Linked DNA regions of Luteipulveratus mongoliensis. The protein of the gene in region 2 binds, or shares a complex with, the protein of the main gene of each other region. Links are inferred from orthologs where the notes say so. Each region holds a gene or a part of one and is shown on either strand. Other genes may lie near its edges.

The links. The genes of interacting proteins can lie anywhere in the genome.
Region 1: the proteins of uvrB (region 2) and pcrA are in contact, whole or in part, in a crystal structure (PDB 7EGT), measured with the Thermus thermophilus proteins. The link is inferred for Luteipulveratus mongoliensis from one-to-one orthologs. Residues at the interface, in WP_096411307.1 of Thermus thermophilus: Glu23, Leu25, Arg26, Asp27, Gly28, Glu29, Arg30, Phe31, Arg55, Glu326, Asp327, Phe328, Glu379, Ser382, Gln383, His398, Gly400, Arg401; in WP_096412145.1 of Thermus thermophilus: His654, Arg656, Phe657, Gln666, Asp668, Glu669, Lys680, Arg681, Leu682, Ser683, Lys685, Tyr686, Ala687.

Annotation. Positions count from the first base shown.
Region 1 is NZ_CP011112.1:2,020,633-2,025,413, forward strand. Bases 871-3,965 are described here. They hold pcrA (DNA helicase PcrA), read left to right. Parts: upstream 871-1,214; coding sequence 1,215-3,716; downstream 3,717-3,965. Other genes in these bases: VV02_RS09670 (MFS transporter), read left to right, coding at 871-1,148. Also shown: more of VV02_RS09670, read left to right, coding at 1-870; VV02_RS09680 (M23 family metallopeptidase), read right to left, coding at 3,987-4,775. UniProt on the Escherichia coli protein: A helicase with DNA-dependent ATPase activity. Unwinds DNA duplexes with 3'-5' polarity. Translocates on single-stranded DNA with 3'-5' polarity. Initiates unwinding more efficiently from a nicked substrate than double-stranded DNA.
Region 2 is NZ_CP011112.1:3,024,489-3,029,127, forward strand. What follows is about bases 978-3,930. They hold uvrB (excinuclease ABC subunit UvrB), read left to right. Parts: upstream 978-1,376; coding sequence 1,377-3,485; downstream 3,486-3,930. Other genes in these bases: lplAB (lipoate-protein ligase LplAB), read left to right, coding at 978-1,319; VV02_RS14395 (phosphocholine-specific phospholipase C), read left to right, coding at 3,684-3,930. Also shown: VV02_RS14380 (siderophore-interacting protein), read left to right, coding at 1-213; more of lplAB, read left to right, coding at 255-977; more of VV02_RS14395, read left to right, coding at 3,931-4,639. UniProt on the Escherichia coli protein: The UvrABC repair system catalyzes the recognition and processing of DNA lesions. A damage recognition complex composed of 2 UvrA and 2 UvrB subunits scans DNA for abnormalities.

The DNA.
Region 1 (4,781 bases), 1.0 Mb from region 2 along the record:
CGTCGCCGCTCTATCCCGTCTATCAACAGCTGTGGGGCTTCTCGTCCCTGACGCTGACCCTGATCTTCGCGGTCTACGTCTTCGCTCTCCTCGCCGCTCTGCTCACCGTCGGCTCGGTGTCGGACCACGTCGGCCGTCGGCCGGTGGTCATCGGCGCTTTGCTCCTTCTGGCGGTGAGCATGGCGCTGTTCATCGTCGCCGACGGCGTCAGCGGTCTGCTCGTCGCTCGTGTCGTCCAAGGCCTGGCCACGGGCGCGGCGACCGGCACGCTCAGCGCGATGATCGTCGACTTCCAGCCCTCTCAGCGCACCGGATCAACGGTCGCGAGCAGCGCGCCGACGCTCGGCCTGGCTGCAGGAGCAGTGCTCGCCGGTGCTCTGGTGCAGTACGCGTTCGCCCCCCGATACCTCGTGTACTGGGTGCTCCTCGTGCTCGATGTCGCCCTCGCGGCGGCCGTGTGGTTCCTCCCGGAGGCGACGGGCGAGCGGCGACTCTCTTGGCGGGCCGTCGCCGCATCGTTGAGGCCGAGCGCCGGCGTGCCACGTCCGCTGCGATCACTCTTCTTCTCCCAGGTTCCCGCACTCGCCTCCACCTGGGCGCTCGCGGGGCTGTACCTCTCGCTCGGCCCGTCCGTCGTCGGACACGAGCTGCACGTCGACAACCATCTGCTCGCCGGTGTCGTCCTTGCGGCCATGTTCGGTTCCGGTGCGGTCGGGTCCGCGTCCATGAACGCGCTCCCGGAGGCCGCGCGCAGGCCGACCGGCTACCTCACCCTTGGCGCCGGCGTCGTGCTCAGCGTGATCGGTGCCTTCGACGGGTCGCTGGTGGTCTACCTGGTGGCCTCCGCCATTGCCGGGTTCGGCTTCGGCGCGACGTTCCAGAACGCGATGGGCGCTATTGCCGTGGCGACCCCGCCGGCCGAGCGCGGGCAGGTGTTCGCGACGACGTTCGTGGTCAGCTACACCGCGTTCAGCGTGCCGGCCCTCGTCGCCGGTCTCGCGGTGCAGGAGTACGGCCTGCGGGACACGTTGCTGGGGTACGCCGTGCTGGAGATCGCGCTGGTCGTCACCGCCTCAGGTGGGGACCGGGCGCGCCGCCGGGCCGAGTCGGGTGAGCTGGACGAGGCCCGCGCGCAGGAAGCCGGCTGAGCGGTCGCCGCCGATGCGGTCCGGAGTCGGTCGGTGTCGGGCCCGAACCGTAGGCTGGTGCGCAATATGAGCAGCCTGTTCGATGACCTTCCCCTGCCCGGACTCAGCCCTGCCCAGGCAGCGCCAACCGCAGACCTACTGAGCCCTTCGAGCGACTCTTCTCCTCCGATCGGCGTCGCAGGCTCCGCCGAGTCGGCATCGTCGAGTCGTGACCGCCATCGGCGCGGCGAGGTCGATGAGCGAGGTGTGCCCACCTGGGCGAGTCTGGGCCACGGTCCAGACGGGGGAGACCCGGCCGGCCGACGTACTCACCCGGATGCCGAGCAGCTGCTCGAGGGCCTCAACGACCAGCAGCGAGAGGCCGTGATCCACCACGGCTCGCCCCTGCTGATCGTCGCGGGAGCGGGCTCGGGCAAGACCCGGGTGCTCGCGCATCGCATCGCTTATCTGCTGGCCGAGCGTGGCGCCCAGCCCGGTCAGATCCTGGCGATCACGTTCACCAACAAGGCGGCCGCCGAGATGCGTGAGCGCGTCGCCGACCTGGTCGGGGGAGCGGCCAAGGCGATGTGGGTCTCGACCTTCCACTCGGCGTGCGTGCGGATCTTGCGCCGCGAGGCCAGCAAGATCGGCATGAAGCCGACCTTCTCGATCTACGACGCCGCCGACAGCCAACGGCTGATGGCGATGGTGATGCGTGATCTCGACCTGGACCCCAAGCGCTACCCGGCGCGATCGTTCAGCCACCAGGTCAGCAACCTCAAGAACGAGCTGATCGACGAGGAGTCCTACGCCGCGCAGGTGACGGAGGGCAGTCACCAGGAGCGCACGCTGGCCGAGGCGTACTCCGGCTACCAGCGGCGGCTGCGGCAGGCCAACGCGATGGACTTCGATGACCTGATCATGACGACGGTCAACATCTTGCAGGCCTTCCCCGATGTGTCCGAGCACTACCGACGGCGCTTCCGGCACGTGATGGTCGATGAGTATCAGGACACCAACCACGCCCAGTACCAGCTGGTGAAGGAGCTCGTCGGCCACCAGGTTGAGGATGCCGCGCTGGGCACGGTGCCGCCGGCCGAGCTGTGTGTCGTGGGTGACGCGGACCAGTCGATCTACGCCTTCCGTGGCGCGACCATCCGCAACATCGTGGAGTTCGAGAAGGACTACCCCGACGCACGCACCATCCTGCTCGAGCAGAACTACCGCTCGACCCAGACGATCCTGCAGGCCGCCAACGCGGTCATCGACAAGAACCCCGACCGACGCAAGAAGAACCTCTGGACCGACTCCGGTGACGGCGCCTCGATCGTGGGCTATGTCGCCGATTCCGAGCACGACGAAGCAGCGTTCATCGCTCGCCAGATCGACCAGCTCGGCGACGACCACGGCGTCAAGCCCAAGGACGTCGCCGTCTTCTATCGCACCAACGCGCAGTCGCGTGCGATCGAGGAGGTGTTCGTCCGAGTTGGCTTGCCCTACAAGGTTGTTGGCGGCACCCGGTTCTACGAGCGGCGCGAGGTCAAGGACGCGTTGGCGTACCTGCGGGTCGTGTCCAACCCGGCCGACACGGTCAATCTCCGACGCATCCTCAACGTGCCCAAGCGCGGCATCGGTGACCGGGCCGAGGCCTGTGTGTCCGCGCTCGCGGAGCGTGAGCGCATCCCGTTCATCGCGGCTCTCGGTCAGCCCGAGGACGCGCCCGGCATCGCCACCCGATCGGTCACCGCGATCCGTGGGTTCACCACCCTGCTGGAGGGGCTGCGTGAGACGCGCGAAGCCGGTGCCGGCCCCGGCGACCTGCTGGAGGCGATCCTGGACCGCTCGGGCTACCTCGCGGAGCTGCGCGCCAGCCATGACCCGCAGGACGAGACCCGCATCGAGAACCTCGCCGAGCTGGTCGCCGTGGCACGAGAGTTCGACGAGGCTTACCCGGACGGCTCGCTCGAGGACTTCCTCGAGCAGGTCTCGCTGGTCGCTGATGCCGATGAGATCCCCGACGAAGAGGGTCGGGACGCCGCTGAGGAGGCCGGCGTCATCACGATGATGACGCTGCACACCGCCAAGGGTCTGGAGTTCCCGGTCGTCTTCCTGACCGGCATGGAGGACGGCACGTTCCCGCACCTGCGTGCGCTGGGCGACCCTGCTGAGCTCGAGGAGGAGCGGCGCCTGGCCTACGTCGGCATCACCCGCGCGCGGGAGCGGCTGCACCTGTCCCGGGCGCAGGTGCGCTCGGCGTGGGGCGCGCCGCAGTACAACCCGCCGTCACGCTTCCTGGACGAGATCCCGAAGCACCTCATCAGCTGGGAGCGGGTGGCCGCGACGGGCTCGCCGGGCTCATCGACTCCTGCGGTCGCGCGCCTGGCCAGTCGTCCGGGCGTACGCAGCCCGGGCAACCGGCCGGTCATCTCGCTGAGCTCCGGCGACAAGGTCACGCACGACAGCTTCGGGCTCGGCACGGTGGTGCGCGTGGAGGGCCAGGGCGACCGGGCGATGGCGCACATCGACTTCGGTGGCGACACGGGCGTCAAGCGGCTGCTGCTGCGCTACGCGCCGGTGGTCAAGCTGTGACGCTCTGACCTCATACGTCCCAAAAGTGTGTCGTGATATCGCGACACACTTCGGCGGGTGCGTCGTCTCTACAGGTGGGAGCAGCGTTACCGGCTCGATGGTGACGCTCATGGTCTCCCGGGTCAGGGCGCTGTGGCCGCGATCTGACCCGGGATGACCGCCCGAGAGCGCTGCGACAAGCCGACCTGATCGATCCAGGACGGCTCGCAGAGGTACGACCAAGGCCGCCTCCCCCAAAGGGAGAGACGGCCTTGGTGAAAAGCGGGTGGATCAGATCAGGCCGTGAGCACGCAACCAGGGTGCCGGGTTGGTGGGCTCGCCGTTGATGTGGATCTCCAGGTGCAGGTGCGGGCCCGTGGAGTTGCCGGTGTTGCCGGAGAATCCGAGGCGCTCCCCCGAGGCCAAGTGATCTCCGACGGACACGGTCGCGCGCGACATGTGGGCGTAGACAGCCTCCACGCCGTTGTCGAAGCGGATCTGGACCCGCAGGCCCATACCGCCGTAGAAGCCGACCGCCACGACCTGCGCGTCGTTCATCGCGCGCAGCGGCGTGCCGACCGGCGTCGCGAAGTCGTTGCCGAGGTGCATCCGGCCCCAGCGGTAGCCATAGCCCGACGTGTAGGTGCCGCCGATGAGCGGACGGACCCAGCCGCCGCCGACGGAGCTCTCAGGAGCGTCGTCCGTGGGCGCGTCGGTCTTGGCCGTAGCCGCGACCTTGGGCTCGGGTGTGTTGTAGCTCGACATCGTGCTGTCGGAGGCGGAGATCACTCCGAGTGCGGCCTTGCGGGCGGCGGCGTCCTTGGCGGTCTGCGCCCGGCCTGCGGCTGCAGCGCGCGACTTCGCCTTGGCGGCGGCGCTGGCGCGAGCCTTGGCCACGGCGGAGCGCGACGCGGCCGACGAGCGGGAGGCGGTCTGAGCGCCGTCCCGGGTCCACTGCGTGGTGTCCATCGCGCCGGCGGCCTGGTGGCTCGTCTTGGCCTCGGGAACCGAATCGGTAGCGAACGCCGTCCCAGCCGCGGCCACGGTCAGTGAGGCTGCCGCGAGGGCCGGGAGCGCCACGCGAGC
Region 2 (4,639 bases):
GGCGAGACGACAGTGCTTGCGGACGGTCAGGACTCGGCGTACTGGGAGGTCACGACCGATCGTGGCGATGACGTCCCGCCCCTGTCAGCATGGATCGCGGGCGAGTCGTCCGCAGTGAAGTCGATGCGCCGAATGTTGGTGGGGGAGTACGACGTTCCCAAGTCCGCGGTCGCGTTCATGGGCTACTGGCGCGAGGGCCACAGCGAGTGCTGACCGGTGATCGGGTCAGCTGAGCTGCGGCGTACGGTCAGGGCATGAGTGAAGGTTCAGTCCGGGGCGAGTACAAGGTCCTGGGTGGCAAGCTCGTCGCCGTCGATGTCGAAGTGGCGGACGGCCGCCTCGCGCGGGCGGCGGTCTCGGGTGACTTCTTCCTCGAGCCGGACGAAGCGCTCGAGGACATCAACGCCGCCCTGATCGGGATGCCCGTGGAGTCGACGGTCGCCCAGCTCGCCTCCGCCATCGACGGCGCTCTCGACGACAGCGTCTCCATGATCGGCTTCTCCGCCGAAGCAGTCGGTGTTGCCGTACGCCGAGCGCTCGGTCGGGCGACCGGCTGGGTCGATCACACCTTCGATGTGATCCCGGCGGTCACGATGGCCCCCGTCATGCACGTCGCGCTCGACGAGGTCATCGCTCAGGAAGTGGCGGCAGGGACCCGACCGCCGACGCTGCGGTTCTGGGACTGGGACTCTCCGCTGGTCGTCATCGGCTCGTTCCAGTCGTACAAGAACGAGATCGACCCCGCCGGTGCGGCGCGGCACGACATCGGGGTCGTCCGGAGGATCTCCGGCGGCGGCGCGATGTTCATGGAGCCGGGCAACTGCATCACTTATTCGCTGGTGGTCCCCAGCTCGATGGTCGAGGGGCTGAGCTTCGAGCGCTCCTACCAGTTCCTCGACGAGTGGGTCATCAGCGCGTTGGCCGAGGTGGGCGTACAGGCGCACTTCGTGCCGCTCAACGACATTGCCTCCGACAAGGGCAAGATCGCCGGCGCGGCGCAGAAGCGGTTCGCCTCCGGCGCGGTCCTGCACCACGTGACCATGGCGTACGACATCGACGCCGACAAGATGCTCGAGGTGCTGCGCATCGGCCGCGAGAAGATGTCCGACAAGGGCACGAAGTCGGCCAACAAGCGGGTCGACCCGATGCGCTCCCAGACCGGCCTCACGCGTGAGGCGATCATGGAGTCGTTCCTGGAGACCTTCCGCGGTCTGTACGCCACCCAGGACTCCGCGTACACCGCCGCTGAGCTGGATGAGGCTCAGGCGCTGGTGGAGGAGAAGTTCGGCACGGAGGCGTGGACTCACCGCGTCCCCTGAGGGCCGGCGTGACCGCGCGGGAAGCACCGTGTCGGTCGCGACGTTTACGGTGACACCATGCGCCCCACGACTGACCTGCAACGCAGGGTGGCTCCGTTCGAAGTCGTCTCCGACTTCGAACCCAGCGGTGACCAGCCGACCGCGATCGCGGACCTGACGCGTCGGGTCAAGGCAGGTGAGCAGGACGTGGTCCTGCTGGGCGCCACCGGCACCGGCAAGTCGGCGACGACGGCCTGGCTGATCGAGCAGGTGCAGCGGCCGACCCTCGTCATGGCGCCCAACAAGACGCTCGCTGCCCAGCTGGCGAATGAGTTCCGCGAGCTGCTGCCCAACAACGCGGTCGAGTACTTCGTCTCTTACTACGACTACTACCAGCCCGAGGCATACGTCCCGCAGACCGACACCTACATCGAGAAGGACTCCTCGATCAACGACGAGGTGGAGCGGCTGCGGCACAGCGCCACCAACTCGCTGCTCACCCGGCGCGACGCGATCGTGGTCGCGTCCGTGTCGTGCATCTACGGCCTGGGCACGCCGCAGGAGTATGTCGACCGGATGGTCCAGCTCAAGGTCGGCCAGCGGCTCGACCGGGACGACCTGCTGCGCCGGTTCGTCCAGATGCAGTACACCCGCAACGACCTCGCCTTCACCCGAGGCACTTTCCGAGCCCGCGGCGACACGGTCGAGATCATCCCGGTCTACGAAGAGCTGGCGATCCGGATCGAGTTCTTCGGCGACGAGATCGAGCGCATCTACACGTTGCACCCGGTCAGCGGCGAGGTGGTTCGTGAGGAGCAGGAGATGTACGTCTTCCCCGCCTCCCACTACGTCGCCGGCCCCCAGCGCATGGAGCGCGCGATCGGCGGAATCGAGGCCGAGCTCGAGCAGCAGCTCGCAACCTTCGAGCGCCAGGGCAAGCTGCTGGAGGCTCAGCGGCTGCGCATGCGCACGACCTATGACATCGAGATGATGCGCCAGATCGGGTCCTGCTCCGGTATCGAGAACTACAGCCGGCACATCGACGGCCGCGGTCCCGGGACCGCGCCGAACTGCCTGATCGACTACTTCCCCGAGGACTTCCTGCTCGTCATCGATGAGTCGCACCAGACCGTGCCGCAGATCGGCGCGATGTACGAGGGCGACATGTCACGCAAGCGGACCCTGGTGGACCACGGGTTCCGACTGCCGTCGGCGATGGACAACCGCCCGCTGAAGTGGGAGGAGTTCCTCGAGCGGATCGGGCAGACCGTCTATCTGTCCGCGACGCCGGGCGACTACGAGCTTGCCAAGAGCGACGGCTTCGTCGAGCAGGTGATCCGGCCGACCGGACTGATCGATCCCGAGGTCGTGCTCAAGCCGACCAAGGGTCAGATCGACGACCTGCTGCACGAGATCCGCGAGCGGGCTCAGCGCGACGAGCGTGTCCTGGTCACCACGCTGACCAAGAAGATGGCCGAGGACCTCACCGACTACCTGCTGGAGAAGGACGTCCGGGTGCGCTACCTGCACTCCGAGGTGGACACCTTGCGCCGAGTGGAGCTGCTGCGTGAGCTGCGGCTCGGCGAGTTCGACGTGCTGGTCGGCATCAACCTGCTGCGTGAGGGCCTCGACCTGCCAGAGGTGTCGCTCGTGTCCATCCTGGATGCCGACAAGGAAGGCTTCCTGCGTTCGGCCAGGTCGCTGATCCAGACCATTGGTCGTGCGGCCCGCAACGTCTCCGGGCAGGTCCACATGTACGCCGACAAGATCACGCCCTCGATGCAGGAAGCGATCGAGGAGACGCAACGGCGGCGCGAGAAGCAGCTGAAGTACAACGCCGACAGGGGCGTCGACCCGCAGCCGCTGCGCAAGAAGATCGCGGACATCACCGACATGCTGCAGCGTGAGGACGCCGACACGGACGCACTCATGGGCTCCGGCAGGTCACAGTCGCGCGGCAAGGGGCGCGGCCGTGGGGGACCGGGTCAGGTCCAGGCCGACGCCGGCGTCGCCTCGGGCCGGCTGGACAACATGCCGGCGAGTGACCTGGCCAACCTCATCCAGGAGCTGACCACTCAGATGCACCAGGCTGCCTCGGACCTGCACTTCGAGCTGGCCGCCCGACTGCGTGATGAGCTCGGTGACCTCAAGAAAGAGCTGCGGCAGATGCAGGACGCCACGCGATAGCTCCCCGACATAGCGGCTCCGCGCGCCATCTCCCTGCTTGTGCATACATGTTCATGATGAGTTCGCCCATCTTGTGGCCGCCGGCGGTTCGCTGCGAATAGGGTCAGGCGCACGATCAGTCCGTGCTGCTCGTCCTCCTTCTCAGAGCGAACAGCTGCCGCGACTGGCGCCGATGTCTAGACAAGATCGGAGCCTCCCATGGCTGCCAAGCCCTCTCGTCGTGCCGTCCTTGGTGGAGCGATCGGCGCCACTGCCCTCGCCGCGCTGCCACCGAGTGTCCAGCGGGCGCTCGCCGCTCCGCCTCGTCCAGGGACGCTGTCCGACATCGAGCACGTGGTCATCTTCATGCAGGAGAACCGCGCCTTCGACCACTACTTCGGCACGGCGCCCGGAGTTCGCGGGTTCGGCGATCGGACCGCGGTGCGGGGGATCAATGGGCAGCCGGTCTTCCGCCAGCCGGACCCGACCCGCGCTGAGGGCTTCTTGGCGCCGTTCTCGATGAATGCGGCTCACACCAACGCCTACCGGCAGGGCGCTCCGGACTTCAGCTACACCACCTCGATGGGCGCTTGGGCTCGGGGTGTCGCGGACGGCTATGTCACCCGGCGCGGGGGAGGCTGGCTCGGCCAGGGCTTCTACGAGCCCGCGGACATGCCGTTCTATGCCGCGTTGGCGTCCGTATTCACCGTCGGGGATGCCTACTACTGCTCGATGCAGACCAGCACGAACCCCAACCGGGAACACTTCATGACCGGCACGAGCGGTGCGACGGTGCGTGACCTAGCGGTCTTCGACAACACGGAGATCCCCGCTGGCTACGAGTGGAAGACGTACGCCGAGCGGCTCGAGCAGGCCGGGGTGAGCTGGAAGACTTATCAGGCGTTGGACAACTTCGATGACAACGCACTGGCCTGGTTCAAAGCCTTCCACGATGCGAAGCCCGGGTCCTCGCTGTACGAGCGCGGCATGCGGATGGCCGGCGACAGCAGCCAGCAGGGTGACCCGTTCGCGATGGGTGACGCGCTGGTCGCGGAGTTCGCCGCCGACGTCAAGGCCGACAAGCTGCCTCAGGTTTCCTGGCTCGTCGCACCTGCGGCACTGTCCGAGCACGCGGACTACGCGCCGCCGAACGGCGAGCATCTGACCGCCCAGCT